DNA from 2 places in the Shewanella sp. MM_2022_3 genome. Region 2 is predicted to be linked to the other one. Evidence: predicted binding sites of a transcription regulator. Region 2 holds the regulator's gene; the other holds the start of a gene.

Region 1 (16,508 bases), on a different contig from region 2:
CATCAACGGGCAGGACAAACCGCGAGTCAGACGGATCTGGTGAATATTCCAAAGCTGATGAGCCATTATTACAGCATCAAACCCAATGTGGATGCTGCCGAGCAGCGTGTGACATTCGGGACCTCAGGCCATCGTGGAACTGCATTTCAAGGGAGCTTTAACCAAGACCATATTTGGGCGATTACCCAAGCCGTTGTCGATTATCGCCAATCGGTGAATATCGAAGGCCCGCTGTTTTTAGGTATCGATACCCACGCTTTATCTTATGCGGCTTACGTGTCGGCGATTGAAGTGTTAGCAGCCAATAAGGTGACTGTGCATATCCAGCAACATGATGGTTTTACGCCAACGCCAGTGGTGTCACATGCGATTATTTGTGCAAATCGCGAGGCGGCACTAAGTGGTGCCGCGTTAAGCGATGGTTTGATTATTACGCCATCCCACAATCCACCTCAGGATGGTGGGATTAAATACAATCCACCCCATGGTGGCCCTGCTGAAGGTAATATCACTGCGTGGATTGAGTCCCGCGCAAACGATTACCTGCGCGCAGCGCTCAAGGGCGTTAATAAGCTCGCTTATGCAGATGCATTGGCTTCGGGTTATGTGCATGCCATTGATTTAATCACGCCCTATGTGACGGATTTAGACAATGTCGTCGATATGCATGCTATCGCTAAGGCTAAACTTAAGCTGGGTGTCGATCCATTAGGCGGCTCCGGTATTCATTATTGGGCGCCGATTGCCAAGCACTATGGCATTGATATCACTTTAGTTAATGATAAGGTCGATCCAAGCTTCAGCTTTATGTCATTGGATAAGGACGGCAAGATCCGCATGGATTGCTCTTCTCCCTATGCGATGGCAGGTTTACTGGCCCATAAAGAATGCTTCGATTTATGTGTGGGTAACGATCCTGACTACGATAGACACGGCATCGTGTGTCCGGGCACCGGGCTGATGGACCCCAACCACTATTTAGCAGTAGCGATTGATTATCTGCTGACCCACAGACCAGAGTGGAGCGATAGCTTAGCCATTGGTAAGACATTGGTATCGAGCGCGCTTATCGATAAAATCTGTGCCTTCCATGGCAAAAAATTACTCGAAGTCCCCGTTGGCTTTAAGTGGTTTGTCGATGGATTAGCCGAGGCAACCATTGCGTTTGGCGGTGAGGAGAGTGCGGGCGCCGCGTTCCTGCGCCGTGATGGCACGACTTGGTGTACTGACAAGGACGGTTTTATTTTAGTGCTGCTCGCAGCCGAAATGCTTGCGGTCACAGGTAAAACGCCGGGACAACGCCATCAAGAATTAGTGGCGCAATTCGGTCAAAGCTTCTACAAGCGTATCGATAGTCCGATTAGCCTTGAGAACAAAGCCAAATTTGCCAAGCTTAATGCCGAGACCTTAAACGCCACTATGCTGGCGGGTGAGAACATTGAGGCCGTATTGACCCATGCACCTGGTAATAATGCTTCAATTGGTGGCATTAAAGTGACCACGGCCAATGGTTGGTTCGCGGCGAGGCCGTCGGGCACTGAGGCGTTATTTAAGATTTACGGTGAGAGCTTTATCAGTGAGCAGCATCTTGCCGATATCATTAAGGACGCACAAGCCCTGATCGATAAGGCCCTCAGCGCCTGATTTAGCGTTTACGCATTCTTTTTACCGATAAAAAAACGCACTCATCGAAATCCTATGAGTGCGTTTTTATTTGCAGCGATTGTAAGGTCAAATTATTCAGGTTTGAGCTGAATCGCTAAGCTTAGTACTCGATATGGCAACTTGGTAAGTTATTCTTATCGATATAGTTTTGGTGATATTCCTCTGCCACATGGAATTGTTGTAACGGCACAATCTCAGTGACGATATGACGTAATCCCCAACGACCTGAACGGGCAAAGGCCAGTTTTGAGGCTTCTGCCGCGGCTTTTTGTTCGCGATCATGGAAGAAAATCGTACTGCGATACTGAGTACCAATATCGCCGCCTTGCATATTGAGGGTTGTGGGATTGTGATTTTTCCAAAACACCTCGAGTAATTCGTCGTAGCTGACGATAGTTGGATCAAATTCAACTTGCACAACTTCTGCATGACCCGTCTTACCTTTTTTGACTTCTTCATAGGTGGTTGCTGAATTATTGCCACCCATATAGCCACAGGTCGCGTTGGTCACACCGTTGACTTGTCTAAAGAAATACTCCACGCCCCAAAAACAACCAGCACCGAAAGTTGCAAACGCCATGATAAATCCCAATAGAAGTCTAGATGGCTGAGGATTGTGATGAAACTCATTTCGAAAAGCAAGTGTACTGATTAAATTAATCTGCTGTTGGACAAGACACGATAGATGCTAAGGTTTTACCGATAAATGCGCTTGTTTGACCAGAATCACAGAGTAACGGCTTAAAAACTTGTGTTAGTATGGATGCGCTTTTTAAGGCGGGTAGCGATAAGTGCAATGAAACAGGCAGTTATTGCCATAACGACTCGCCTATAACACGCTATTATAAGGAGAATTCTGTGTTACAAGCTCTGTTAGATTCGAAGGATTTTCTCGCCCTGACCCTTGCCAATCCACAAACCCTCGGGGATGAGTTTAGTTTCACCTTAGGGGAACATACTCGAGTCGAGGTGTGGGACACGGGTGTCATCGTCTTTGAGCCTACACAAGCCCAAGGTAAGGATGTCATTCTCTCCTGCGGTGTCCACGGCAATGAAACCGCCCCCATCGAACTCTGCAATACCTTAATCAAACAGCTTCTCCAACAAAAAATAATCGCCAAACAACGCACGCTCTTTCTTATTGGTAACCCTTTAGCGATTAATAACGGTACTCGCATTATCGACGAGAATATGAATCGTCTGTTTAGTGGCGAGCATTCAAATCCACCGGGATTAGTGAATCCTGAGCGGGTGCGGGCGAAAAAATTGGAAGCCTATGTTGACCGCTTCTTTAAGGGCGCAGCCGCAGGGCGTCAGCGTATTCACTATGATTTACACACGGCGATGCGGGCGTCAAAACACGAAAAGTTTGCGATTTATCCCTATCGTCCCGGCCGCGCTTACAGCGCCGAGCAAATCATGTTTTTAGCGGCCAGCGGCGTGGATACTGTGTTGTTTCACCATGAACCGACAACGACTTTTAGTTATTTTTCCTCCGAGCAGTATGGTGCCGATGCCTTTACCATTGAATTAGGCAAGGTGTATCCCATGGGGCAGAACGATATGACGCGTTTTATTGCCGCCCAAGAGATGTTTACTCGCCTTATCACCGACAAACCTTTGCAGCTTGAGCCATTTTCGGCAGATAAAGTGAATCTGTATCAAGTGTGCCGAGTGATTAACAAACATTTTGATGATTTTGAATTTACCTTCGCGACCGATGTCGAAAACTTCAGATCTTTTCCAAAAGGTTTTGTCTTAGCCCGCGAGGGTGGACAAGAAATTAAAGTAGAACAAGAGTTTGAATCTATAGTATTTCCTAATGCTAAGGTGCCTATTGGCAATCGCACGGTGATTTGTCTGATCCCCTCAGTTGCGCCGAATGTTCGTTAAGTTTGTAAAGCAATATATACATGCAAACAGGGGATTAGTTGTCATTTGAACTGTGCCAACGGTTGATAGGTAGTTTACGTTAACGTAATGTTCATCCGGCATATTCGTATAAATTAGGCGCAGTGGATTTTCTGCTGCGTAACGAGATAACAAGAGCACAATATGAGCAAAGCAACACTCAACACTGATACAGTGCACCGTGTCGGCTTCTTGGATAAGGCCTCGCTTCACATTCCTATCCTTCGAATTCTACAAGCAGACGGCACTACCTATGAAACCGCGGTTTTGCCTGTAATAGATGAAGCCTTAGCCACCAAAATTTATGATACTTGCGTGTTTACGCGGGTACTCGACGAACGTATGCTTGGCGCACAGCGTCAAGGACGGATCAGCTTCTATATGACCTGCACAGGTGAAGAGGCGGCGATCGTCGGTAGCGTAGCCGCACTTGATCAAGAAGATGTGATCCTCGCGCAATACCGTGAACATGCAGCGCTACGTTATCGCGGCTTTACCACTGAACAGTTTATGAACCAAATGTTCAGTAACGAAAAGGACTTAGGTAAAGGTCGCCAAATGCCCATCCACTATGGTAGCGCAGCGCTCCATTACCAAACCATTTCATCACCACTAGCCACTCAAATCCCGCAAGCGACAGGTGTGGGTTATAGCCTGAAAATGCAGGGGAAACGTAATGTTGCCGTCTGTTATTTCGGTGAAGGCGCAGCCTCGGAAGGTGACTTCCACGCAGGATTGAATATGGCGGCGGTATTAAAATGCCCCGTGATTTTCTTCTGCCGTAACAATGGTTATGCCATTTCTACCCCAACGGAAGAGCAATTTGCCGGTAACGGTATTGCTAGCCGTGGTGTGGGTTACGGTATGCACACCATTCGTGTCGACGGCAATGATATGCTGGCGGTGTTGGCCGCAACGCAACAAGCTCGTGCCTATGCGATTGAGCACAATGCCCCTGTGTTGATTGAAGCTATGACTTATCGTCTGGGCGCTCACTCATCTTCTGACGATCCATCTGGCTATCGCTCAAAAGAAGAAGAGGCGAAATGGCAACAACACGATCCGGTCAAACGCTTTAAGTTGTGGCTGATTAATAAAGGCTGGTTAGCTGAGGCCGATGATACCCAGCGTTACGAAAAGTACCGTGAAGAAGTGTTAGCCGCCGTTAAAGTCGCGGAAAAATTACCTATCCCTATGCTGGATGAGATTATTGAAGACGTGTACGACAAGCCAACGCCTGCGCTTAAAAAGCAACTGAGCGATCTTAAAGAACACATCAAAAAATATCCGCAATCCTATCCCAAAAGTGCAGGGAGGCTATAAGCCGTGGCAGAAATGAATATGTTACAGGCCGTCAATGAGGCCTTGTCAATCGCCATGCAAGCTGATGAGCGCATGGTGGTGTTTGGTGAAGACGTTGGCCACTTTGGCGGCGTGTTTCGCGCAACTTCTGGTTTGCAGGAAAAGTTTGGTCGCAGCCGCTGCTTTAACACGCCACTGACTGAGCAAGGTATTGCGGGTTTTGCCAACGGCTTAGCCTCTAATGGTATGACCGCGGTGGCCGAAATCCAGTTTGCTGATTACATCTTTCCGGCGTTCGATCAGATCGTAAACGAGTCGGCTAAATTCCGTTACCGCAGCGGTAATGAATTCAATGTGGGAAGCCTAGTGTTCCGCACGCCCTATGGTGGCGGTATTGCAGGTGGTCACTATCACTCACAATCGCCAGAAGCCTATTTCACCCAAACCCCAGGCTTAAAAGTGGTTGTGCCGCGTAATCCTGCGCAGGCCAAAGGGTTATTGCTTGCCTCGATTCGTGATAAAAACCCGGTGATATTCTTCGAGCCTAAGCGTTTATACCGTGCTTCTGTGGGAGAAGTCCCTGCGGGCGATTATGAAATCGAGCTGGGTAAAGCCGAAGTGGTGCGTGAAGGGAAAGATATCACCTTAGTCGCTTGGGGCGCACAGATGGAAATCATCGAAAAAGCGGCCGACATGGCAGCAAAAGAGGGGATTTCCTGCGAAATTATCGACCTGCGTACACTCGCGCCTTGGGATGTAGATACCGTTGCCGATTCTGTGAAGAAGACAGGCCGCTTACTGATCAACCATGAAGCACCATTAACGGGTGGTTTTGCGGGTGAAATTGCGGCCACCATTCAGCAGGAGTGTTTCTTGTATTTAGAATCACCCATCAGCCGTGTATGTGGTCTAGATACCCCATATCCACTGGTCCACGAAAAAGAATATATGCCCGATGCGCTCAAAACTTTTGAAGCCATTAAGGCATCAGTGAACTTCTAGGAGTCCGGTATGATTAAAGATTTTATTTTGCCGGACATTGGTGAAGGCGTTGTCGAGTGCGAACTCGTCGAGTGGTTGGTGCAAGAGGGCGACACGATTGTGGAAGATCAGCCCATCGCCGATGTGATGACCGACAAAGCCTTAGTGCAAATTCCGGCGCCTTTTGCAGGAGTCGTGACTAAGTTGTATTACGCCAAAGGCGATATTGCTAAGGTGCATGCACCGCTGTATGCCGTGCAGGTTGAGTCTGACGAAGCTGCGCCTGTTGCTGCGTCTCAACCTGAAGCACACACATCTACTCAAGCATCTGCAAGCCAAGCCAGCGTGGCGGGTACCAGCGTTGAAGAGTTCCTGCTGCCCGATATTGGCGAAGGGATTGTTGAGTGTGAACTGGTCGAATGGCTAGTCCAAGAAGGCGATACAGTGGTTGAAGACCAACCCATCGCCGATGTGATGACTGATAAAGCCTTAGTGCAAATCCCCGCCATCAAAGCGGGCAAAATTGTCAAATTGCACTACCGTAAGGGCCAGTTAGCGAAAGTACATGCGCCACTATTTTCGATTGAGGTTGAAGGTGGCGTTAGTGCGCCGGTCAGCCATGCACAGGAAGCAAGCGTTGCCGCTGCGAATACCGCTGCACCAGCCGCTTGCGCGGCGGTGTCCTCGGAGCCTGCACGCCAAGGTAAAGCCTTAGCCAGCCCAGCCGTTCGCCGTATGGCACGTGCCTTAGATATCGATTTAAGTCGCGTACCTGGTAGTGGCAAACATGGCCGAGTATATAAGGAAGACATTACTCGCTTCCAAGCGCAGGGCGGCGCTGTGTCTGCCGTTGCGCCAGTGGCTGTAGCACCGACTCAATCAGGTGTGACTCAATCAACCGTCTCTAACGTCGTGGCAAATTCTGCACGGGGTGACATTGTTGAGCCTATCCGTGGCGTGAAAGCCGTGATGGCGAAAATGATGGTCGAATCGGTATCAACCATTCCACACTTCACCTATTGCGAAGAGTTTGATCTGACAGACTTAGTCGCTCTGCGTGAAAGCATGAAGGCCAAGTATTCCTCCGACGAAGTTAAGTTGACCATGATGCCATTCTTTATGAAGGCCATGTCATTAGCCTTAACGCAGTTCCCTGTGCTTAACAGCCAAGTGAATGCTGATTGTACGGAAATCACCTACAAGGCGCGTCATAACATTGGTATGGCAGTAGATTCGAAAGTGGGATTGTTAGTGCCAAATGTGAAGGATGTGCAAGATAAGAGTATTCTTGAGGTGGCTGCCGAGATCACCCGCTTAACCACTGCTGCGCGTAACGGCCGTGTTGCACCAGCAGATCTTAAAGAAGGCACGATTTCGATTTCGAATATTGGTGCATTGGGTGGCACAGTCGCAACACCAATTATCAATAAGCCAGAGGTGGCGATTGTTGCGCTTGGTAAGTTGCAAACCTTGCCGCGCTTTAATGCGAAAGGTGAAGTCGAAGCGCGCCAGATCATGCAAGTGAGTTGGTCTGGCGATCACCGCGTTATCGATGGCGGCACCATTGCTCGTTTCTGTAACCTTTGGAAACAATACCTTGAGCAACCGCAGGATATGCTATTAGCCATGCGTTAGTCGGCTGTCAGCCAATACTTACAGCCAATCCGGCAAAAAAGGACGCAATTTAGCGTCCTTTTTTATTCGCAGGCCATAAATGGGTTAATCTTTTGATCCCAATTACGTATAATTCGCGAACGTTGTTATCCTGATGGATTTGTTATGAGCCCCAGCCCATTTGCCCCAACAATCGAAACTATTGATTATCCGTTTCCGCCTAAGCCAATTCCTCTGTCCGATGCCGAAAAGGCGGACTACAAGGCACGTATCAAGCAGCTGCTGATTGAAAAGGATGCGGTATTGGTTGCCCATTATTATACCGACCCTGAAATTCAAGCGTTGGCTGAAGAAACTGGTGGGTGTGTTTCAGACTCACTTGAAATGGCGCGCTTTGGCCGCGATCATCCCGCAAAGACGTTAATCGTCGCTGGGGTGAAGTTTATGGGTGAAACTGCCAAAATCTTAAGCCCAGAAAAAACCATTCTGATGCCGACTCTTGAAGCGACCTGTTCATTGGACTTAGGTTGCCCCATCGATAAATTTAGCGCCTTCTGTGATGCACACCCAGACCATTCCGTGGTGGTTTACGCCAACACGTCTGCGGCGGTAAAAGCCCGTGCCGATTGGGTGGTGACCTCGAGTATTGCCCTTGAAATTGTTGAGCACTTAGACAGCGAAGGCAAAAAAATCATTTGGGGCCCAGACCGCCACTTAGGCAGCTATATTGCTAAACAAACGGGCGCCGAGATGCTGATGTGGCAGGGCGACTGTATCGTTCACGATGAGTTTAAAGCGAATGCCCTGCGTGATCTGAAAAGCGTTTATCCCGACGCAGCAATTTTGGTACACCCAGAATCACCCGCGAGTGTGGTGGCGATGGCGGATGCTGTCGGCTCCACCAGTCAGTTGATCAAAGCTGCGCAAACCATGCCTAACGAGCGTTTTATTGTCGCGACCGATCGCGGTATTTTTTACAAAATGCAACAAGCGGCGCCGGGTAAAACATTGATAGAAGCGCCTACTGGTGGTAACGGTGCCACCTGTAAGAGCTGTGCCCACTGTCCTTGGATGGCAATGAATGGCTTAAAAGCCATTGAAGCGTCATTAAGTGATAGCGACAAAACCACCCATGAGATCTTTGTTGATGAAGACTTGCGAGTGAAAGCGTTAATCCCGCTGACCCGTATGCTCGATTTCGCTAAAACGCTCAATATGAAAGTGAAGGGTAATGCCTAAGCGCTTTTAGTCGCACATCGAGTTTCAACATTAATATCCCCGCTTTGCGGGGATATTTTTTTAATTGCAGTTGCCATACGGTAAATAACAAAAAGCCCTGCATTTGCAGGGCTTTAGCTAAATCGCTAATCGAGATTATTTAGCGTTCATTAACGCAACCGCGTTGTCTAACATACGGTTACTGAAGCCCCATTCGTTATCGTACCAAGCCATTACTTTGACTAAACGGCCGTTAACACGGGTTTGCGTCGCATCGAAGTTAGATGAAAACGCATTGTGGTTAAAGTCGATAGATACCAACGGCTCTTTGTTGACAGCCAACACTTCGCTCAGTGGTGCTACGCTTGCTGCACGCTCGATGATGGCGTTAACTTCTTCAACGGTTGTGTCACGTGATGCAATGAAAGATAAATCCACTAAAGACACGTTAACAGTCGGTACACGTACCGCTAAACCATCGAATTTACCTTGTAATTCAGGCACAACTAAACCTACAGCAGCCGCAGCGCCCGTTTTAGTAGGGATCATCGACAGTGCCGCAGCGCGGGCACGGCGTAAATCTGTGTGGTATACGTCAGATAAACGTTGATCGTTGGTATACGCGTGGATGGTGGTCATCAGACCTGATTCGATACCAATTTCGTCATTTAACGGCTTAGCGAAAGGCGCTAAGCAGTTAGTGGTACATGACGCGTTAGAGATAACGGTCATATCCGCGGTCAACACATTGTTGTTCACACCGTAAACGACGGTTGCATCAACGTTTTTGCCTGGTGCAGAGATAATCACTTTCTTTGCGCCAGCGGCTAAATGCGGTTGAACAGAATCTTTAGAAGTGAAGATACCGGTACATTCAAATACCACGTCTACTTGTAGGTCGCCCCAAGGTAATTTGCCTGGATCGCGCTCTTGGAAAGTGAGGATCTTGTCACCGTTAACATAAATTGCTTCAGCATCATGCTCAACTTTGGCATTGAAACGACCATGTACAGAATCGTATTTTGTCAGGTGAGCGTTGATTGAAGCGTCGCCTAAATCGTTGATGGCAACAATTTTGATTGGGTAAGCTTTTTCGCTTTCGTACAGGGCGCGTAATACGTTTCTACCGATACGGCCGTAACCATTTATTGCAACACGGATAGTCATCTCATATCCCTCTGGTGATTATAAAATTCAACTGGTAGTAAAATTACCAAACTGACAGCTATCGTCAAGTTAATTCGGCTATTTTGCCGGGATTCGGTTAACAAATTAGGTGTTTTTTTTACATTGCTCGCGAAAACCCCTTTTTTAGCACTGCATTTGGATAAAAAATTACAAGATGGCAAACATTTTGCCGACGTTACTCAAGGCCCAAGCCTTAAGGCGAGTTTGGCTTCTCTGGTTCGACGGGAGTTGCCGCTGGCGGTGTTACCTCTGTCTGAGGTGGAGCAAGCCAGAGCGCAACCGGACTAGTCGAATAGAGGCCATCTTCTAACGCATTGATCAAATTCTGGGCGTATTCATCTAATCTTGTCGCCAGCGTTTTGTTGCCACCGATTAAGGCTAGCATCTTATCTTCAGAATACTTCTGCTGCGTAAGTAGTAAATTGGCTTTTGTCAGCATGTAAGTTTTTTCTAGCGCTTGGGTTTGGCGATAGGCTGCAGCGAGCCCAAGCAACCAATTTGGATCAAAGTCAGCGTATTGGATCTCTGCAAACACAGTAAGGTAGAGTTGTTGCGCTTTGATGGCATTACGGTTGCTGTAGTAGGTGGCTATTTGCGCTAAAAGAAATGGCTCAGTGACTTCGCCAGCATTTTCTTGTGCCAAGAGTCGGTTTAATGCATCCGTGTCACCAAAACGTGTCCATTGATAATAAGACATAAACGGGTCTTGGCGCTCGCGGGTTTCATCCTGCAACCGACTCAAATTTTGTGTACTTAGTCGAAAGGCTCTGGCTCTATCAGCTGTGCGGCTTGTGTGGATAATGTGCTGAACGCCCGAGGCCAATTCAATACATCGACTATAGTCCTCGAGGTAAGTTAACTGTTGATAGAGTTGCTTGCCTGTAGGATTTTTATTGTCCATTAGGTCGTATCGACTTTGGATCAACTTTGTTTTCTCGGCTAAACACCAGCCATCCTTATGCAAATCGGCACAAATTTCAGGATTATTTTTACAAATCGTTTCGATATTTCGGCCATTATCACAACCGAAAAGGCTTATCGCGAGGGTAAATGATGTAATTATTACTAGATTTTGTCTCAAAATACGCTCCAAAATGCAATTTTCTCTAATAAAATTACAGATTTACAGAAAATATCTTACTAGCAAGCTGGGTCAGTTTTCATTACAATGGCGCCGACCAAAACAGAGGGTTTTCCCTAAAACCTACATAAGATTATTGGTCTTTTCGTCATGTTACTCAAACCTTTCAATATATTTTATTGAAAAGTGAGATAAAGGATCTGTAAATGAGCGCTGATAAACACCTACAAAGTTGGCAAGAACGTTTTGAAATGGCAGAGGCAATGCAACCTTTGCTGGGCAAGTTATACCGTAACCAAGGCGTCGAAGTTGTGGTTTATGGTAAGCCATTACTCAATGCTTCTACTATTGAGATTATTAAAGCGCACCGTTTAGTTCGTCGTCATGTCGGCGAGAAATTACGTTTACGCGAGAGTTTCCCGTTTGTTCAAGCCTTAAGCAGACTCGCTGTTAAACAATGTAAAGTGGATATTGGTAAGCTTGCTGTCAAATACTGGGCTGAACATACCGATACCAACGAAATTGAAAGCTATATGGCACGCGAATTAGCGGCTGCGATTGATCATGCTGATGATATCGCTCCGCGTGATGTGGTGTTGTATGGTTTTGGTCGTATTGGTCGCTTATTAGCGCGCTTACTGATCGAACGTACTGGCCGCAGCAACAAGTTAAGACTGCGTGCTATCGTATTACGTGGTGGTAAGAAGGGCGATTTAGAAAAACGCGCAAGCTTACTGCGTCGTGACTCTGTTCATGGTCCATTTAACGGTTCTGTTGAAGTGGATGAAGAGAACAACGCCATCATCGCTAACGGTACTTATATCCAAGTGATTTACGCAAACTCACCAGATGAAGTGGATTACACTAAATACGGTATTACAGATGCCTTAGTGGTAGACAACACGGGTATTTGGAAAGACGAAGCAGGCCTAGGCTTACACTTGAAGAGCCCTGGTGCAAGCAAAGTGTTACTGACAGCACCTGCAAAAGGCGCCATCAAGAACATCGTTTACGGTGTGAACGAAGGCGATATTACGCCAGAAGACATCATTGTGTCTGCAGCGAGCTGCACCACTAACGCCATTACACCAGTACTGAAAGCGGTAAATGATAAGTACGGTATCGAGAATGGTCACGTTGAGACGATTCACTCATATACAAACGATCAAAACCTGATCGACAACTACCACAGTGCTGACCGTCGCGGTCGCAGTGCACCATTAAACATGGTGATCACTGAAACGGGCGCAGCGAAAGCCGTCGCTAAAGCTCTGCCAGTATTAGCGGGCAAACTGACAGGCAACGCGATTCGCGTGCCAACACCAAACGTATCTATGGCGATCATCAGCATGAACTTAAATGCTGAGACCAACAAAGACGAATTGAACGAATACCTAAAAGACACGGCGCTGCAATCACCCTTGCAGAACCAAATTGACTACACAGACTCAACTGAAATCGTATCAAGCGACTTAGTGGGGTCTCGCTATGCGGGCGTGGTTGATTCTCAAGCGACCATCGCCGAAGGTAAACGCGCCATTCTGTACGTATGGTATGACAACGAATTTGGTTACAGCTGCCAAGTAGTCGGTGTTATGCAAACGATGTTAGGCTTAACAACGCTGTCTCTGCCTGCTTAATTGCGACAGACAGAAGTACAACAGAGAAAGCGCCTGAGAGGGCGCTTTTTTTATACTTCAATTATGTTGAATAACAATTTATCTGAACATTGTTATTGAGCAAATCCGTGAATTGTTGATTCTATCGGCAAGTTTATATCGCTATGGCTGAATATTGGGCAAACAGTGTGGTTAAGCGCAATATTTCAAATTTGTTGATTGACTCTGAAGGTTAAATCGGTAGAATGCCAATCCGCAGTCAGGGGAAAGCGTAGTAACGTTACTCTATGACATCGATGCGACATTAGCTCAGTTGGTAGAGCGATACCTTGCCAAGGTATAGGTCATCGGTTCGAACCCGATATGTCGCTCCAACTCTCTACGAGTTTGGAAATTTGGCGCGATGGCAGAATGGCTATGCTGCGGATTGCAAATCCGTCGATCTCGGTTCGACTCCGGGTCGCGCCTCCATAGATTAAAGTATTAATGATACGATTACTGTCGTTAATATAAAGAGTTTGCCCGAGTGGTGGAATCGGTAGACACAAGGGATTTAAAATCCCTCGCTGGTAACAGCGTGCCAGTTCAAGTCTGGCCTCGGGTACCATAACATAAAAAAGGCCTAACATTTGTTAGGCCTTTTTTATTGGCAATAATTTCAAGTTTATAACTTAAAGCCACTCTTGAAGCGATAGTGATCTGCCTCTAAAAAATCATATTTTTCAAAAAATTCAGCTTTCACATAAATGATCTCTCATTTAGTTGTTATTTATTTTAATCAATCCATAATAGCCAAACTATTTCCTTAAGAAGCGGTAATAGGCGCTATTCCCTCTCTTAAGACAGTGGTATAAATAAGCCGAATTTTCCCCCTACACGTGAACATTTAGGATAAGTAGTCATGATTTTCTCTCAGGTAGTACTCGCACCCGCCGATCCCATCCTTGGTTTAACCGATACATTTAAGGCCGATCCGCGCCAAGATAAAGTCAACCTTGGTGTTGGCATTTATAAGGATGAAGCAGGGCAGACTCCAGTATTACAATCAGTGAAGAAAGCTGAAGCCCTATTGCTTGAGCAAGAGAAAACTAAAAACTATTTAGGGATAGAAGGGGTTCAAACCTATAATCGCGTAGTACAAGAGCTGCTATTTGGTGAAGGTAGTGATCTCGTGACTTCTGGCCGAGCAGCAACGGCTCAAGCGCCTGGTGGTACAGGTGCACTGCGTATTGCTGCCGAGTTCTTATTGCGTAATACGCCATCGCGCACTGTGTGGGTAAGTAATCCAACTTGGGCAAACCATCAAAATATTTTTGAAACCGCGGGTTTGACGGTTAAAGAATACGGTTACTATAACGCCAGTGCCCACGATATTGATTTTGATGGCATGATGACAGATCTCGCCAATGCACAGGCGGGCGACATTATTCTACTGCACGGCTGCTGCCATAATCCAACGGGTATCGATTTAACGTTAACTCAATGGGAATTAGTCGCTAATCTTTGTGCGGACAAGCAATTAGTTCCATTATTCGACTTTGCATACCAAGGTTTTGGTGCTGGTATTGAAGAAGATGCTGCTGGTTTACGCTTAGTTGCGTCAAAAGTACCAGAACTATTGGTCGCAAATTCATTCTCTAAAAACTTTGGTTTGTATAATGAACGTATCGGCGCCGTGACTGTGGTTGCACAAAATGCCGATGAAGCGGTGCGTGCATTTAGCCAAGTGAAACGTACTATTCGTGCAAATTACTCAAATCCACCAGCCCATGGCGCGTTAATTGTGAGTACGATTCTGAGTGATGCATCATTGAAAGCCCTTTGGGTACAAGAGCTGACCGAAATGCGTGAACGTATTGCCGAGATGCGTACGCTATTTGTACAAAGCTTAAAAGATGAAGGTGTGACCCAGGACTTTAGCTTTATTTCTCGTCAAAACGGTATGTTTAGCTTCTCCGGCTTAAATAAAGCACAGGTTACCCGTTTGAAAGACGAGTTCGGCATTTATATCGTCGGCTCGGGTCGCATTAGTGTGGCGGGTATGACCAAAACTAATATGCCTGTGATCTGTAAGGCGATTGCTCAAATCCTCTAACTTAAAAGAGGCTCACGAAAAAGGACAGCTTAGGCTGTCCTTTTACTTTTATGCGGTCGATAAACTTAAGTATTATGGTTTATCAGTATAGAGAACAATTATGAAGCCAGTGTTTCTAAAGGTAATTCTGACTTTATCCGCAGTATGGCGTTAAGCGCATCACGCAGACTAGCCTGATCATGCAATTGCGGATTATGACGATTTTTTAAGGGAAAATAATTAACTAGGGTGCCTAAACGCACTTGTTCTGAATGTCGCAGCACTTTAGTGATCACGGGTTTGCCAATTACTTGATGGCACCAAGTAATACGTTGCTCAATACTAAATTGACCTGCTGGCGAAGTTTCTTCATTCAGATTATCGATAAAAACTACGGGCGCGGTTGTCATTGCTAATGCTTTAGCAAAGCAGGGTAATAAGAGAGGTGGCATCACACTCGTAAGAAAACTGCCAGGTCCCAAGATAATCAGATCCGCGCGGCAAATGGCTTCACAGGCTTCGGCTGTCGCATCAACTTGTGGCTCAAGGCATAGTGCAATGGGAGCTTCATTCATCTTGTCGACATTCACTTCACCAAACACTTTTGAGCCGGACGCTCGTAATGCCACCAAATGGGTTGGTTGCTCCGACATCGGAATGATATTGGTCTCAATTTTAAGCATATGCCGAATAAGATTGACGGCTTCGAGGGGCCTAACGCACAACTTATCTAAGGCGAGCAACATCAAATTACCTAGATTATGACCACTGAGTTCAGTTTCGCCCTGAAAGCGATACTCAAATAATTGTGAGCCGACAGAAGGACGATGAGCAAGTTGGGACAAACAATTGCGCAAATCACCCCAAGCAATGCAGTCCTGCTCGGCTCTTAATCGACCTGTAGAACCACCATTATCTGTCGTAGCAACAATACCTGTGAGACGATTGCCTAGAAAATCGAGTGATGAAAGTACACGTCCAAGACCGTGGCCGCCACCGATTGCCACTACATGATTGAATTGGTTTAAGATTTGCTGCATGAGGCTTCCTTCCTGAATACCCGTAAAATCCTATCCTGTTATCAACTCGGATAAACTCAGTTTGTTACTGCCGAGGCTAACGGAACCTTAGTATAAAAGCTCAGTCAAAAGCATGCACTAAAAATTCTCACGCATTCTAATACTTAAGCACCGGATCGCATTTTAGATATGTGTGAATGCAGGATTGGGAAGAATTGTTGTTTTTGCATCCAAATTTCGTGAATTTCAAGATATGACATATAATCTGGCGCTTATTTTGCCACTAGTAACTCAACATCGAAGGTGACTTATTGAAAACTGGTAGAATTGGTTCGTTTACACTCGCGTTAGCCCTAGTGATCTCGGCGATTTTTTCGTTGAGATTGTGGCTCATTCCTACAACGAATGAGCCTGAATCTATTGTTAACCAATTGGAAAACGCCGTTGAGCCTGTTACGCAAGTTCCTGACTTTTCTGCTATCAGTGATGTAGCAGAAAAAAAACGTGCCTTTTTTAACTTTTTGAGGCCGATTGTTCAACAACAAAACGCCATTATTGCCACTGAACGTGAATTTATCATTGATATGTTGGCAGTAATAGATAATGGCAATACGTTGTCCGAATCACAGTTAGCGCAGCTCAATCAATTATTTGATAAATATCAATATGCTGCCCGCAGTGTCGATACTAAATCCCTTAACAGCCTACTCAAACGGGTTGATATTATTCCAGAATCGATGGTGCTGATCCAAGCGGCTAATGAATCTGGGTGGGGCAGTTCTCGTTTTGCTCGTGAAGGTTTTAATTTCTTTGGTGAATGGTGTTTTAGTAATGGC
Region 2 (16,508 bases):
TTCGACTTGCTTTAATACGTCTTTACCCGCTGGAGTTAAGGACACAATTCTGGCGCGCTTATCTTTAGTGCAGCAATGACGCTCGACTAAACCTTGCTCCTCAAGCTGTCCTAAGGTGCGCATTAAAGAAGCCAATTCGATTTCTAGCGCGTCCGCCAACACTTTTTGGCTCACGTTGTCACCCAGACGCAATAACTTCCACAATGCCGTCCAGCGAGGATGGGTTAACCCGAGCGGCGCTAATTCCACATCCGCCACGGTGCGCCATAGTCGGTGTAAGCGACCCAAATGTTCCGCTAGGGATAACTCCTTTAATCGCTCGAGTTCTTTATACATGATGCTTATCCATTTACTTAGCCTGCTAAGCATTATACTTAGTTAGCAGGCTAAGTAAATATTTTATACCCATAAAAGATCTGTGCACGCTGCCACGAAATCCGCAAAAAATCGAAAAACAACTGAAAAAGGCTCGCGCGCTCTCAAATATAAAAAGCAGTATCTCTATAATATTTAAAAGATAATCAGGCTGACATACGGATATTTGGAGGTTCGCTGTGAAGAATTTAAACATTAGCACTCGGATAGTATTAGGCATTAGCCTACTGCTATTTGCGGTGATGAGCTTTATCATGCCGCTGGTGCTATCGGAATTTAGTCGCCAAATTCGCGGTGCCGAGCAAAGGGAACTACATAAACTGTACGAAACCGCAGTCGCTAATATAGCCTCATCAGGGCAAAGGGCGCAGGCAATGGCAACCTTAATCTCTTTAACCCCAGAGATCCAAAGCAGCTTTGCCGAGGGCGACCGCAATGAACTGCTACAACGTACTCTGCCGTTATTTACCCGCCTTAAACAAGATTTTGCTGTGCAACAGTTTCAGTTTCATACTCCACCCGCGACCTCATTTTTACGCCTGCATCGCCCTGAAAAATTTGGTGATGACCTCACCGCGATTCGTAAAACCATTGTCGAAACCAACACCCAAAAACAGCCACTGAGCGGCTTAGAATACGGGGTCGAAGGCTTAGGTATCCGTGGCCTAGTGCCCATGACTTACCAAGGGCAACATACGGGTTCGGTCGAGTTTGGCATGTCATTTGGCCAGCCCTTCTTCGACAATTTTAAAAATGCCTACCAAGCTGAGATAACTCTTTTGCTGCCTAAGGACGGCAACTTTGTCCCCTTTGGTGGCACTTTTACCACCGACACCAGCGCCTCCAGCGAACTCAACAAGGTAATGCAAGGTACTGAAGTGATTCGCACCATCGATTTAGACGGCAAGAGTTACGCCCTGTATCGTCATGGGATGAAAGACTACTCGGGCAAAACCTTTGGTGTGCTGGATATTGCACTGGACAGAAGCCACTCCGAACAAGCGATGTCCGATATTCGCTTTAAACTCATTTTGATAGGCTTTATCGCCTTCCTAATTGGCACCGCGATTGCCTGGTTTATCGCTAAGAGTATTACTCGCCCCATTGCCGAAACAACCAATGCGCTCAATGACATTGCCGAAGGTGAAGGCGATTTAACCCGCCGGATTGAAGTGAAGAGTAAAGACGAAATTGCGCAACTTGCACTCGCCTTTAACCGCTTTGCTGAGAAAATCCACGCGACTGTTGCTCAAGTCTCTGACTCTACCAGCTTACTGGCGACATCGGCCGAAGAAATGTCTGCCATTACCCATGAAACTCAGCAAATGGCAAAACGGCAACACCTCGAGACAGAACAAGTCGCCACCGCCATGAATGAAATGGCGGCAACAGTACAAGAAGTTGCCCACAATGCGACTGATGCCGCCGACGCAGCAACCCACGCCAGCGAGTCAACTGAACATGGTAAGTTGCTGGTTGAAAAGGTCATTTCGACTATAAGTCTGCTGGCGGATGAAATAGCCCATGCTGCCACGGCCATCAACGAACTCGAGCGTAATACAGCGCAGATTGACTCGGTATTAGTCGTTATCCGTAATATTGCCGATCAAACCAATTTGCTCGCCCTCAATGCCGCCATTGAGGCCGCCCGTGCGGGTGAACAAGGCCGTGGTTTTGCGGTGGTGGCAGATGAAGTACGTACGCTCGCCAGCCGTACTCAAGCTTCAACCAGCGAAATTCAGCAGATGATTGAAGCCTTGCAACAGAGTGCCAAATCCACCGTCAGTACCATGAATACCAGTACCGCCACCACGCAAAACTGTGTTTCGTTGGTGCACGAGGCGGGGGAAGCGCTCGAAGCCATTACCCAAGCCGTATCCACCATTAGTCAAATGAACATTCAAATCGCTAGCGCTGCCAACGAGCAATGTGCTGTGTCGGCGGAAATCAATAAAAACGTCAATAATATTAATGATATTACGACCAATGCCACCGAGAGTGCTGAGCAAACGGCTCGGGCGGGAGACGAGTTAGCACAGTTGTCGATGCGCTTAACCACACTTCTCGCTCAGTTTAGGATTTAGGATTCAAGCAAAACAAAACGCCGCTAAATAGCGGCGTTTTTTTATGCTGTTAACGTTATACCGCCTTTGGGCGCACCCCTAAGGTATGGCAAATCGCATAGGTCAATTCCGCACGGTTTAAGGTGTAGAAGTGGAAATCCTTTACCCCTTCGCGGGACAACACTTTCACCATATCGATCGCCACGTTTGCGCCCACCAGCTGACGGGTTCCGGCATCATTTTCAAGGCCATCAAACTGCTTATGTAACCAGCTTGGTAAGCTCACATTGGTCATGCCCGCAAAACGCTTTAACTGGGTAAAGTTAGTCACGGGTAAAATACCGGGTACGATTTCGACATCAATCCCCGCCGCAACACAGCGGTCGCGAAAACGCAGGTAAGATTCCACATCGAAGAAAAACTGGGTAATAGCACGGCTCGCACCGGCATCGATTTTACGCTTAAGGTTAATCAAATCCGCCTGAGCGTTAGCCGCATCTGGGTGCACTTCTGGATAAGCGGCGACCGAAATATCAAAGTCAGCCACTGAGCGCAGTAAGCGTACTAGATCCACCGCAAAGCGAGTCGGTTTTGGGCTGCCCGCAGGCAAGTCACCACGCAGCGCCACTATGTCGCGAATACCCGATTTCCAGTAATGCTTTGCCAGATCTAACAGCTCTTCATCACTGGCATCCACTAAGGTTAAGTGCGGCGCAGCGACTAGGTTGGTTTCTTGTTGAATACGTTCAATCACGCCGTGGGTACGGTCACGCACACCCGAGTTTGCCCCATAGGTTACTGAGACAAATTTAGGATTCAGCGGCTCTAAACGGCGGATAGAGTTCCACAGGATCTGTTCCATTTCGGGGGTTGATGGCGGGAAAAACTCAAAAGAAACATTAATATCGCCATTAAGTTCAGACAAACTTTGGTTTAGCGAATGTGAATGTTGTGCGTGATGAAAAGCCATGTGTATTTCCTCAACCGCCCGAGTGCGACACTTATCGCGACTGGTACGACTATTAATGCAGTAGTTTAATCCATATGGACGTTTGGACGTCTATATGTCCATATACTAGAGAAACTGGCTGTTAAGTCAAGCCAAAAAATCCCCCTTTTTGGCATTTTCTTATCCCTCGTTGATCACCTTGATTTTAGTCCTTATCTTCGCCAATAAAAAAGGACTCAAATGAGTCCTTTAAGCTTTTGAATTTAAATCTATTCTTGCAATAGATCGCGGCAGATCTGTGTTAGATCCGATTGTACAGCTGCTGCCGTCACTTCACGGCCCGCACCCGGCCCACGGATAATCAAAGGATTACCTTGATAGAAAGCTGAGCGGATCACAAACACATTGTCACCGGGCGTCAGATTGGCATAGGGGTGGCTCGCATCAATCCACTGTAATCCCACCTCGGCTTTAAGGACTGCGCCGCTATTATCCAAGGAGGCGACATATCTCAGCACTTTGTTTTGTTCCGCCGCTGCGCCATATTGCTGCAATAATTCATCATCCAGCTCACCGATGCGGGCAAGGAATTGCTCCAGTGGAATATCCGCTAAATGGGCAGGCACTAAGGAGCGCAGCTCAATATCCTCAAGCTCGATTTCTAGGCCGATTTCACGGGCTAAAATCAGCAACTTGCGCTGCATATCGCGACCAGAAAGATCGTCCCGAGGATCGGGTTCGGTAATCCCTAAACCACGTGCTTCAATCACTAATTCCGAGAAGGGTTTACTGGTATCGTATTTCTCAAATAACCAACACAGGGTGCCAGAGAAAATCCCACCCACGGCTTCAACGCTATCGCCACTGTTACGCAGATCGTTTAAGGCGTGCTGAATAGGTAAACCCGCGCCGCAGCTGGCGTTATAGCGCCAGAATAAACGGCGATAACCGAGTTGTTCTTTAAGCTCGCGATAAAAAGGCAGTGGGCCAGAACCCGCGAGTTTGTTTGCGCTGACCATATGGATGCCGCGCTCGAAAAACTCTGGGTATTGCAGGGTTAAACTGGCGCTGGCGCTGATATCTAATGCAATCAGTTCATCGCAGTTAAGTTGTTCTAATTGTTCAAATAGATGCTCGTACTGCCAAGGAGTCGCTTCAGTATCAAATTCCTGCTGCCAGCTTTCCAGATCCACCCCCGTAGACTTAATCAGGGCTTTACTGGAAGTAACCAGACCGACTAACTCGACTTGCGCTTCAAGCTCTTGATTTAACGAGGGAGAAACTGACTTAAACAGCTTCACCCACGCCTCGCCAATATTGCCCACACCCAGCAGCAATACGCCAATGCGTTTACGCGGGCCAGCACAGCGGCGATGCACTTTTTGTGTCAGCAGATTAACCTGCGACTGTGGCACTAAGGTCACCAAACTTAAGTCACCACTGAACAAGGGCTTAGCATCGCGGCTCAGTAAACGGGCAAAGCTGCGGCGATAATGCTCGGCATCGGCACTCACGAGTGCCACTAAGCCGAGTTCGGTATTAATTTGCAGATCTTTAATGCCGAGGGCTTCGGCCTGCGCATCCAATAATTTTTGTACTTGTTTTTGGTTTTCAGCGGTATAGGCAAGCTCAAGCCGTTGATGCGCCGATACCCAATGTGCCAGTGGTGTTAATCCCGCCTCCACCAATTGCTCGAGCAGACTGGCGACATCACCCGCGATCTTAAAGCCAAATAACACCACGGCATTTAGATTGGTCACCACGGGCGCACTCGCTGAGGAACTGTGCGGCGCAATCAGGGTAAAGTCGGTATGGGAGGCGTAGCTTGAACGCACAGCTAGGCTCACCTCAGTGTTAAACAGCGGCTGCAAAGTACGTGAATGCAACACGGGTGAGCCTAAACGCGCCAAGCGGTCCGCTTCAGCAAGTGACATGCTTTTCAGTAACTTGGCATCGTTGATCTTATTGGGATCGGCGTTAAATACCCCTTCAACGTCGGTCCAAATGGTCACGCGCTCAATATCGGCAAGGCTGGCAATTAAGCTGGCGCTAAAGTCAGAGCCATTGCGACCCAATAACAAGGTATCGCCACGCTCGTTGGCGCAGATAAAACCGGTGATCACTAAACGCTCGTTAGGATGCGCGGCCAGTAAGGCTTGCACTTTGGCGCGGGATTCTTGCACACGGATTTGCGGCACAGCGGCCTCATCTGCCACTAAAATCGAGCAGGCATCCACATGACTTGCGGCCACGCCAGATTCACGCAGCAGCGCTGCCATCAGACGCGCTGACCAACGCTCACCAAAACTCACCACATGACTAATTTGGTAATCGTTACGGGAATCTAAAGATAATAGACTGATTAACTGGGCTTTATCCGTCGTTAAACGCTCACGTAAATCCCGCGCCTGCTCGTTAGATAACAGCTGCTCAATCAAGCCCTGCTGATAGCTGATAAGGACTTGTAACTCTTCCTGCCATAATTGGTTGCTATCGCGCAGGGACAATAATTTATATAAAAAGTTAGTGGTTTTACCCGCGGCAGACACCACCACCAGATCATCACTATGGCCATGGGTTAACAGAATATGGGCGACTCGGCGATAACAATCGGCATCGGCTAAACTGGAACCACCAAATTTATGTAAGTGACAACGTGCCATCTATTATTCCTCTACTGACAAGCCGCGACGGCGGCCAATCCTGCTTGAATATCTGCAACTAAGTCGTCGGCATCTTCAATACCAACCGACAAACGTAATAGGGTGTCTTTAATACCAGCTTCAAAACGCGCTTGCGGCTCCATCGCCCTGTGGGTCATGGTCGCGGGCACGGCTACGAGACTCTCGACGCCGCCTAAACTCTCAGCCACGCTGAATAAACTTAACGCATCTAAAAAGGCGACCACTTCGGCCTCGCCGCCCTTAAGCTCAAAACTCAGCATAGCGCCAAAACCTTTTTGTTGCTTGACGGCAATGGCATGGCCGGGATGATCCGCAAGACCTGGGTAATACACTTTGCTCACCACAGGACTACTCGTCAGCACGTCCACAATACGCTGGGCATTGTTTTGGTGCTCACGAATGCGCACGGCTAAGGTACGCAGACCGCGCAGGGTTTGATAACTGTCGAAGGCTGAACCCGTTAAGCCCAAGGTGTTTGACCACCAATGTAAGGTCTCGCCGAGTTGAGGATCTTTGGCGATCACCGCGCCGCCCACCACATCGCTGTGACCATTGATGTACTTAGTGGTGGAGTGGATAACGATATCGGCACCCAGTAATAGCGGTTGCTGCAAAATTGGCGAGAGGAAAGTGTTGTCCACTACCACTAACGCGCCCACACCGTGGCTCGCCTTGGCGATAGATTCGATATCGACGACTCGCAGCAGAGGGTTAGATGGGGTTTCAATCCACACCATCTTAGGTTGCTGGGCGATGGCTTGCTCAAGCGCTTGGGCGTCGGTTTGATCGACCACCAGCAGTTTAAATTGGCCTTTTTTCGCGAGGTTGGTGAATAAACGGTAAGAGCCACCGTAACAATCGTGGGGCACCACCAGTAAATCATCTGGTCCCAGTAAAGTGGTCACTAAGGTAATGGCTGCCATGCCAGTACAAGTCACTACACCGGTTGCGCCCTTTTCCAGCTTAGCTAGGGCATCACCTAGGATGCTGCGGGTAGGATTGCCGGAACGGCTGTAATCAAATTCACGAGGATTTTTATGACCATCGAAGGCGTAATTCGTCGACAGGTAAATTGGCGGCACCACAGCGCCATACTGAGTATCACTTTCGATACCCTGACGCACTGCCAATGTGGCTAATTGACGTTCGGTCACTAATTTACCTGCGGTCATCGGGAACTCCTAAGTTCACAAAGAGATGTCTGGACGTCTAAATGTACCTAAGCCCAGTGGTATCGTCAATAGGCGTTAAGACGTTTAGACGTCTAAACATAAAGAAATCTGTTTGCAATCACTAAGAAATAGTAGCAATAATTTGACTGTAATCTGTAAGGGTTTAAAATCTGCCCCGAATTTAGCGTTATAACAGGTGAGTCAATGACTGAATGGAATGGGGAATACATCAGCCCCTATGCTGAACATGGCAAGAAGAATGAACAAGTAAAGAAAATTACTGTGTCTATTCCGCTCAAAGTGCTAAAAGTCCTCACGGATGAACGTACCCGTCGTCAGGTCAACAACCTGCGCCACGCAACGAATAGCGAACTGTTGTGCGAAGCATTTTTGCATGCCTACACTGGCCAGCCTCTGCCTGATGATACCGATCTGTCGAAAGAGTGCCCAGACAGCATCCCCGCTGAAGCGAAGCGGTTGATGGACGAAATGGGGATCGAGTGGGAAGATATGGAATAACGCTCAGGCGTCCATAATCCTGCCGCACCTAATCATTAGGGATCGTTAATACTCATCTTGCCTGATGGGTTAGAGTAACGATCCCTATTTTGTTTTGATGGAATCCTATGTTCTCCTTGATAGATCCACAAACGCTCGCTATTGCGTCTGTGATTGTGTTTTTAGGTGCCCTCACCCAAAGTCTGATTGGCTTTGGCCTTGCTGTGGTGGCGAGTCCGCTGCTGTATATTGTCGACCCCGAATTAGTGCCCGCCCCCGTGATTGTGATGGGCTTTTCCATCGCGCTACTCACCCTATTGCGTGAACGCGGCCATTTAGAATTCAATGGCTTGCAATACGCGCTTATCGGTCGAGTACCCGGAGGTTTTATCGGTGCCAGCCTGTTGCTGTTTGCGCCGCAGCCGATTCTTGGTTTAGCGATTGCAGCCATTGTGGCAGTCGCCGTGGTGCTGAGTCTGTATAAATTTAGCTTGCCAGTGAATAAAGCGACGCTATTTGGCGCGGGCGTGATATCGGGGATCTTCGGTAATATTGCCGCCATTGGTGGTCCGCCGATGGCGATTCTGTTGGCTGGTAAGGATGCCTCAAAGTTTCGCGCCGCACTATCAGCCTTCTTTATCTTCAGCTCGACCATAGCGCTGGTCATTCTTGGGGTGACGGGCCTGCTCGAAGTTAAGCATTTATGGTTATCCCTGATGCTGTTGCCCTCAGTGTTTTTAGGCTATTTAGTGGCGGGCAAACTGGTGGGGAATGTGGATAAGCATAAGACCAAGATGGCGACCTTAGCCCTCTGTGCTATCAGCGCCTTAGTGCTTACGGTGAAATCTGTGATTGAGCTATTGCCGCAATAATCCTCTGCCAATTGCCGCCATAAAAAAGCACCGTTACCGGTGCTTTTTGCTTGCAGGGATGCGTGTTGTAACCCATTTGAGTATCACTTAATCGTATTAAAGTAATACTCATATTTGTTGCGCTAGTTTGAATGCCATGGGTTAGAGCATTCGCTAACATCACTTAGCTCAGGTAGCTTTGTCCTGCATACACGATAAAGTGTCTCAGTGCTAACACGCCGGTTAAGCTGGCGCAGGCCACCATAATCATCGCGCCCTTGCTGTGGCGAGTTGCGGCAGGCAACAGCATAAACAGCAATGGCACACCAAAGCCAATCCCGACCACGCCAATCCAGAATACGCTTGCCCACACGCCAGAGGTGAGTGATGCCAGCGCCGCAGCCGCCGCACCGCCCTTAAAGTACAAGGCGCAGAACAACATAAACAGGAACATGATTTCGATTGCCATCACTGGCAGCTCTAAGCCATGCATTTTGGCTAAGGTCTTGTCGTGACTATCGGTTTTGAACATCACCAGCGCCAGCACCGCATTGGCCGCAGCGCCCGCCGATAAACCAGATACCAAGAACAGCGCTGGTAATACCGCAGTGTTCAGCATCGGATAGGCATTCATCGCCGAAATTAAGAAGCCAGTGTATGCGCCTACACCGATCGCGAGGACAAACAATAGCACTTCAATCAGCTTTCTAAAGGGCATCAGCAGCTTAGCGATAGGCACTAAGAAACCTAAGCCCCACTTTGGCAAATCGTCACGCAGCACAAGAATCGCGTAGGCAAATGCCAAGGGTGAGTAAGCCAGTAGCGCTAGTACCCCAATCGCCATAACGGACTGGAAGTTGTAGTTAATTAAAATCAACCAGAAGTGGAAAGGCTTAGTTAAATCAAACACTAAACAAGCCAAACCTAAGCTGATGGCCACAGGGCCAATAATCGCCGCGGCCTTGAGAATATTGCTCTCAATTTGCGTTTTTTCTTGATTGAACCAACGCAAACCAATGCCAATCAGCAAACTTCCGGCGGATAAACCCGCCATAAACAGATACACGGCGATGACCCAGTGCCAAGTGACGGGATCATATTGTGCCATATCGCCCCAAGTATTGTTCATAATCAAATCCCCCCTCTTTTGGTAGGAACGCGATATACCCTAGGATGAGTGCCTAAATGGGTCTTATCTTGGTAAGTGATCTTAGTGTTAAGCAGTTTTGCCACATCACTTTGTGGATCGTTAGCATCGCCAAACACCAATGCATCGGTCGGACATACAGTCACGCAGGCTGGTTGTTCTCCACGGGCCAAGCGGGTGTCCTTACAGAAGTTACACTTGTCAGCCACTTTGGTTTCGGGATTCATAAAACGCACTTTGTAGGGGCACGCCGCCACGCAGTACATACAACCCACACACTTGTCGCCGTGGATAGAGACAATGCCGTCCTCGCCAACGTAGGCCGCGCCCGTTGGACACACCTTCACACAGGGCGCATCTTCACACTGCTGACACGACACTCTGTGGTACTTAAAGTGCAGATGTGGCATTTCGCCATAGGGCCCTTCGACTCTCACCTGTAAACGGGTCACCCCTTCTGGTACGCCGTTTTCACTGCGGCAAGCCACGTTACAGGCTTGGCAGCCGATGCACTTGTTCTCATCGTGCACCATCACATATCTTTTAGTCATTTGAGCCTCCAATTAGCGTTTTGCCAGCGTGACGCCAGTGGTGTGTACTGTCATGCCACACACAGGTGCGGTAACGTGGGGCAATAAGTTTCCACAGTGGATACCTTTGCCTGTCGCTCTGACCAACTCTTTGTTTTTAGAGCCAAAGCCCATATAAGCAAACACGGTATCGGGGCGAATGCCCGGGGTGACTAACGCATGGCCTTCTTCTGTACCTACGCTACTGGTTAAGCGGATAGGGTCACCATTGCTGATGCCTAATTTGCTCGCGGTATCTGGGTGAACCCATACGGCGTTATCCGACATCAAATTCGCCAGCATGGGCACATTGTGGGTCGCGCCATTGGTATGTACCGCAACCTTACCTTGGATAAAGTAGAGTTCATTAGGCTTTTTAAGCTGCACTTCGCGGAACTTAATCACCCCGCGTCCTGGCGCCATGGCTTCAACCTTGGCTGAGGTCAATTCAATCTTGCCGCTTGGGGTTTTAAAGCTGAGTAAACTGCCGTAGGTGCCGTCTTCATCCACGGGTTTGGCATTGGCGTAAGCCTTAGTAAATTCGGCCACCATTTTAGGTTCGCGCAGCATTATCGGCTTACCGAAGCTGACAAAACCTTCGTCTTTGATCCGGCGTAGCAGATCTGTGTCGCGGTTTACCTGCAACAGTTGCAGGGTTTCCATGTTGTCCCAAGGGTAGAATTCACTCAGGCCCAATTTGTGGCCAATATCCTTAAAGATTTGCCATGAAGGACGAGTATCCCCTAAGGTTTCAACTACCCGTTGGCGCACATAGTAGGCAGGGTTTTTACCTGACTTGTCGGCGATTTCCTCATCGCGTTCAAGGTAAGTTGACTCAGGTAAAATCACGTCGGCATAGGCGGCGGTTTCGCTGATATACACATCGCACACGGCAACAAAGTCGAGATTTTTCAAGGCTTCGACCACACGCGCTCTGTCGGTCATGGTTTGCATTGGGTTAGTACGGGACATCACCCAACCGTGTAATTGGTAGGGCACGGCACTTAAGGTCGCATCGAGGATGGTTTGATAAATCCCGCCCGCTGACCACATCATGGCGTACTGCTCTTCCACTTGGTCGATACGTTTTGCCGCTGGTTTTGGCATATCTTTCACGCCGGGTTTACCCAGCACAGGCGACACATCTTCACCCGCGAGCTTGTTATAATCGCTAGGCTTTTGACCTAGGTAGATACCGCCCTTACGCTCAATATTGCCAATCAATATGTTGGCAGCGTAAAGCGCGCGGCGCATTTCAAACTCTTCGGTGGTAAAGGTGGCTCGGTGACCAAAATCCACTACAGCATGGGGCGCTTTAGCGGCATATTCACGGGCAATACGGCGAATGTCTTTGGCGGGCACATCGGAAACGGTTTCGGCCCACTCAGGGGTGTAGGCTTTTACTTCGGCGGCGAAGGCGTCAAAACCTTCCACATAACGCTCGATAAAGGCCTTGTCGTAAAGGTTTTCTTCAATCAATACATGGCATAAGGCTAAAGCGACGGCCACATCGGTGCCGGGACGAATCGCGTACCATTCATCGGCTTTATCGGCAACCACTGAGAATCTTGGCTCAAATACCACCAGCTTGGCGCCTTTATCCATTTGCGCCGCCATCATGCCACGGGTTTCGGACATGTTGATGCCTTCGTACAGGTTATGGCCGAAGTTAATGATGTATTTGGAGTTGCTTAAGTCGCGCTTTACCTTAGTGCCAAACATGGCCTTAGCGGCAATTTCATAACCACCTGGGCAAGTTGAGGCATGGGTAAAGGTATTTGGGCTACCAAACGCCGTGGCGAGGTGGAATAGGTGTTTTTCTTGCGAACCGGATTTTGAGGAAAACGCCACCGCCTCTGGGCCGTGAGCTTGCTTGATTTTATTGAGATTATCGGCAATTAGTTGATAGGCTTCATCCCAACTGATTTCAACCCACTTACCCTCGCCGCGCTCGCCAACCCGTTTGAGTGGTTTCACAATCCGCTGTGGATCGTAAAGTAAACTATGGCCAGCACCACCACGGGCACAGACTTTACCGCCAAAGGATTTAGCCGCCTTGTTACCACTGATAAAGACGTTTTTACCTTCAATCACCCGCGCTGAAATCGGGCAGCGGGTCGAACACATCTCACAAATACTGGCAATTTCCTTGCCCATTCCCTTCAGCTGCTTACTTTCTAATGCCGCTAAGCTGCCTGGCAACAGGCTAGCCAAGGCGCACGTTGCACCGCTGGCCCCTGCGCCCTTTAAAAAGGTTCGCCTATTAAGCTCAATCATGGTTACCTCCATCACACTCATCCACCCTTATGCGCCAATTGGCACACGCAAACTTAGGCTTTTTGTCACCACTGCGGTTAAAGGCTAAATCTGCTCACAGGTTTTTAGTTATTAATGCCAATGCCTTAAAAAACGTTGGCATTTTGCTGTTCCAGGGTAATTGTTATCTCGAAAGAGGTATGCGGCTATTGTGGTAAACCACATAGGCAAGTTTGGTGTGATCTGCGGCAACTAAAAGTTAAAAATACTCTAAAAATTTGTGAATAGGATCAATTGAATTGGCGAGTCATTTAGGGCTTAACCCGCCTAAATTTTGAGATAAAAAACACCCTAAAAAAATCTAAAAAATTACCAAAACAAGCTCGGTAAAATGGCAGCTTAATCGACTAGGTTGATCTCTAAGCCATTGAGTAAACGAACGGCTTCGTCGCGGCTAAACTTAGCACCTTTAATTTTATTATTAAAAATATCGATATCGTAATCGGTCGCCTCGGAGAAATCTGCCTCCATCAACTCGGTGCGGCCGAATAAGCTATGGCGAAAATCGCTGTAACTAAAGTTGGCGCGATTAAACTTACCTTCACGGAAATCCACATCCTGTGCCTTACAGCCCTCGAGCACCATTTCATCGAGCGTAAGCCCCATAAAAGAGCAGTCGTTTAAGATGCAGGTTCTAAAGCTAAAAGGCGCCGCAAAGGATAATCTCGGCCAAGCAGCGCGAGTCCAATCTATGCCCACCAGTTTACATTCTTCAAAACTCACACCGTTAAATTGGCTTAAGGGCACCTTGAGCAGGCTCAAATTACAGCCCACAAAACGGCAATCGATAAACTTGCAGTTACGGAATGTACTGTCGCTAAATTGGCAATCGTGGAACTCGCATTCTTCAAACTCAAGGTCCAGCCACTGGCTTTGGCTCTCGGCTAAGGCGATAAATTGCTGCGAGAAAAAATACCGCCCCTGTGAGGCTACGCGCGCCATCATTGGCGTTTTTGCATCTGTCGTCATACTCGCTCCATATTCTCCATCACGGCTTAGGCACGTCCTAATAGGCAAATTGTCTTTTTGAATCCACAACAAATAGCTGTTAAAGCGAGAAGCGGCGCCTCAAGCTGATGCACTATAGCCGCAGATAATACCCCGATTAACGCCACTCACTACATGGCTAAATTGGCATAAATCGAATATAGGCTCAGCACTTATGCTCAACAACCTAGCCCCACAATCTAGCTTCAAACGCTTGCGAGCGACGCTCCCGCTTTAGGCATTTTCAGCTTTTACTTTTACCAGCCTTCACTTTGTGCCGACACGCCGCACAGATGCGCACAAATAGCCGTGGAAAATTTTGCGAATAAAGGTAAAATGGCGCCACTTTTCGCGGCTGTCTAACAAGGTTCTCTGGGATTAATGGTTAGCCTTTTCGAGCAAAATGGCACGGGGGTTCCCCGCTTGAGCAGACCAGTATTACTCTGGCGCCAACCTTGCTCTGCGTTTCATTTTCACCCCATATCTAGACAAACGTTATTCTCCCCATCGCCCGAAAATCCACTATTCGCTTTACGCTTAACCTTCACCAAGGCTTTACGCAAACTGAGCAATAAGCTATTGGTCAATAATAAAAAGGTGGCTAAGCATCTTATGCTTAAGCACACCGCAACGAATAAAAAACTCGTCCCTACACTCTCTATCCAAAGGAATACTCGTCATGAGTCTTGCTGATTCCGTATTAGCCGTAAACAACGATTTGCCCATCCGCACCGATAGCCCAGTTCATAGCGGCAAGGTACGTAGCGTTTACTGGCTAACCGACGCCGACAGCCGCCGTTTAATCAAAACCAAGGGCTACAATGTGCCCGAAGATACGCCGCTTGCCATTATGGTAATTAGCGATCGCATCTCCGCCTTCGACTGCATCTTCCACGGTGAAGGCGGATTAAAAGGCATCCCAGGTAAAGGCGCGGCATTAAATGCCATTTCTAATCATTGGTTTAAGCTATTTGCCGAAAATGGTTTAGCCGACAGCCATATTTTAGATATTCCGCATCCCTTCGTTTGGATAGTCCAAAAAGCCCGCCCAATTAAAGTTGAAGCCATTTGCCGCCAATACATTACCGGCTCCATGTGGCGCGCCTACTCCAAGGGCGAGCGCGTATTCTGCGGTATCACCCTGCCAGAAGGCTTAGAGAAAGATCAAAAGCTGCCTGATTTGCTGATCACCCCTTCGACCAAAGGTATTTTAACTGGTATTCCCTGTGTGCCCGCGCAGGACGATGTGAACATCAGCCGCAGCGATATCGAAGCCAACTACCAAGCCTTTGGTTTTGAAAAGGTAGAAGATATCGACCTGTACGAGAAGCTGTTAAAAGATGGCTTTAAGGTGATCGCTAAAGCACTGGCCGACCTTGACCAAGTATTTGTGGATACCAAGTTCGAGTTTGGTTATGTGACCGATAAAAACGGCAACTCAAAACTGATTTACATGGATGAAGTGGGCACCCCAGACTCATCCCGCATTTGGGACGGCGCCGCCTACCGCGATGGTAAAATCCTTGAAAACTCTAAGGAAGGTTTCCGTCAGTTCCTGCTGAACCACTTCCCCGATCCGGATATTCTGCTCAACAAGGACAGAATGCCAGAGCGCGAAGCCCTCGCCCGTGATAACGCCCTGCCATTAGAGGCGATGATGCAAGTGTCACGCACTTACACCGGCATCGCCGAGAAAGTGACCGGCGCGGCAATTCCGCTGCCAGCCAATCCTAAGGCAGATATTATTAAGATCCTACGGGAAGAGTATGATCTGATTGTTTAATCAGCTCTGCTGTGGTTAGGGTGTTACCCTCAACCTAAATTGAAAAAGGCGCTTAGGCGCCTTTTTTGTTTGTACAAAATTGTATTCATATTGGTCATACAAGAATACTTCGCATTAGGGCTGAGCAAGCAAAGCAATAGATAATCCAAACTTCGTTTGCTGTTTTTAAAATCAAAGTCAAAGTCGTGGGGCTTCACCCCACACCCGACCAAGAGGGGATCAACAGCAATTCCCTCTTGGATCTCCCTTGCCGCCCCTAGCGAAGTTACATGCATTAGAGACTAGCCTTGGTCTTATGGATAAATTGCTATCGCTTCCGAAGGATGCGTCCCTGCACCTACGAAAGCTAGCGAGGCATATATGGACCCATCCGGTTTGCAAGACATTCGATAACGATTTTGAGAAGAGTTCATTGCACCCATATATCCGGCCTGTTATTGAGGGATCCCTCTGGCCCTGATGGATATCTGCTTCTACAGTCCTTATCATCCCTGCGGCTTCGTAATGAGCCTATGCCCGACTAAGGTTTTTAGTAGATCAGTCTGACTGTCTCATCATCAAATCAAGTGTCTTAGCAACTTGCTGGTTGGTTAATTATTCACGTTTATTGAATCTATTCAGTACTATACTGGAAGCCGATACTCTTCCTCACGCGCCGCGATAACCCATGCCATTCTCGCGAGTTTATTGGCGACGGCCACACAGGCTCGATTAAAACCTCGGCCGTTAGGCCGCAATGACGATACATCTACATAAACAAGTGTGAGATAAAGCCCCACGACGTTGATTTTGACTTTGATTTAGCCTGCTAACAGAACTGATGAAACTTAAGCAATTTCATGTACTAGCAAGAACATAAGAGCTAACATCCCAAGTTGTCACACCTTCAACCCAAGGTTAAATCTTCACACAGACAAACAGCGCATTACCTGAACTTAAATCCCATGGGACGATTTTTTCATAATCGTGTTCAAAGATATGCACTTCAAAATATGGCGCGAGTAACGCTTGCAGCTCCGCGAAACTGGTCGCGACCATAGTATGTTGGTCTTGCCATGATTCAGTATGATGCGCAGATGTATCAGCATCGGTGTCTACATCAGTGAGTTGAGTA

Evidence for each region. Region 2 encodes MetJ, which represses methionine synthesis genes. Its sites were predicted from a motif close to TAGACGTCTAGACGTCTA; they were not measured.
Region 1: a site for MetJ is predicted at 2,258-2,275, ahead of msrA (peptide-methionine (S)-S-oxide reductase MsrA). Genes of this name have one in related genera too.

What each region holds. Positions count from the first base shown of each region.
Region 1 is NZ_JAKZGV010000010.1:67,144-83,651, forward strand. Features, by position in the region: gene pgm (phosphoglucomutase (alpha-D-glucose-1,6-bisphosphate-dependent)) at 1-1,644, shown strand, start outside; gene msrA (peptide-methionine (S)-S-oxide reductase MsrA) at 1,766-2,245, opposite strand; gene astE (succinylglutamate desuccinylase) at 2,524-3,558, shown strand; gene MMG82_RS08305 (thiamine pyrophosphate-dependent dehydrogenase E1 component subunit alpha) at 3,721-4,899, shown strand; gene MMG82_RS08310 (alpha-ketoacid dehydrogenase subunit beta) at 4,903-5,880, shown strand; gene MMG82_RS08315 (dihydrolipoyllysine-residue acetyltransferase) at 5,890-7,494, shown strand; gene nadA (quinolinate synthase NadA) at 7,639-8,712, shown strand; gene gap (type I glyceraldehyde-3-phosphate dehydrogenase) at 8,848-9,858, opposite strand; gene MMG82_RS08330 (DUF2989 domain-containing protein) at 10,073-10,960, opposite strand; gene MMG82_RS08335 (glyceraldehyde-3-phosphate dehydrogenase) at 11,167-12,600, shown strand; tRNA gene MMG82_RS08340 (tRNA-Gly) at 12,878-12,953, shown strand; tRNA gene MMG82_RS08345 (tRNA-Cys) at 12,977-13,050, shown strand; tRNA gene MMG82_RS08350 (tRNA-Leu) at 13,100-13,186, shown strand; gene MMG82_RS08355 (amino acid aminotransferase) at 13,481-14,674, shown strand; gene MMG82_RS08360 (YvcK family protein) at 14,773-15,693, opposite strand; gene MMG82_RS08365 (glucosaminidase domain-containing protein) at 15,984-16,508, shown strand, end outside.
Region 2 is NZ_JAKZGV010000001.1:120,907-137,414, forward strand. Features, by position in the region: gene slyA (transcriptional regulator SlyA) at 1-336, opposite strand, end outside; gene MMG82_RS00550 (methyl-accepting chemotaxis protein) at 555-2,459, shown strand; gene metF (methylenetetrahydrofolate reductase) at 2,515-3,408, opposite strand; gene MMG82_RS00560 (bifunctional aspartate kinase/homoserine dehydrogenase II) at 3,657-6,050, opposite strand; gene metB (cystathionine gamma-synthase) at 6,062-7,225, opposite strand; gene metJ (met regulon transcriptional regulator MetJ) at 7,448-7,762, shown strand; gene MMG82_RS00575 (sulfite exporter TauE/SafE family protein) at 7,870-8,613, shown strand; gene nrfD (NrfD/PsrC family molybdoenzyme membrane anchor subunit) at 8,777-9,721, opposite strand; gene MMG82_RS00585 (4Fe-4S dicluster domain-containing protein) at 9,724-10,290, opposite strand; gene phsA (thiosulfate reductase PhsA) at 10,303-12,585, opposite strand; gene MMG82_RS00595 (pentapeptide repeat-containing protein) at 12,964-13,593, opposite strand; gene MMG82_RS00600 (phosphoribosylaminoimidazolesuccinocarboxamide synthase) at 14,291-15,394, shown strand; gene MMG82_RS00605 (class I SAM-dependent methyltransferase) at 16,292-16,508, opposite strand, start outside.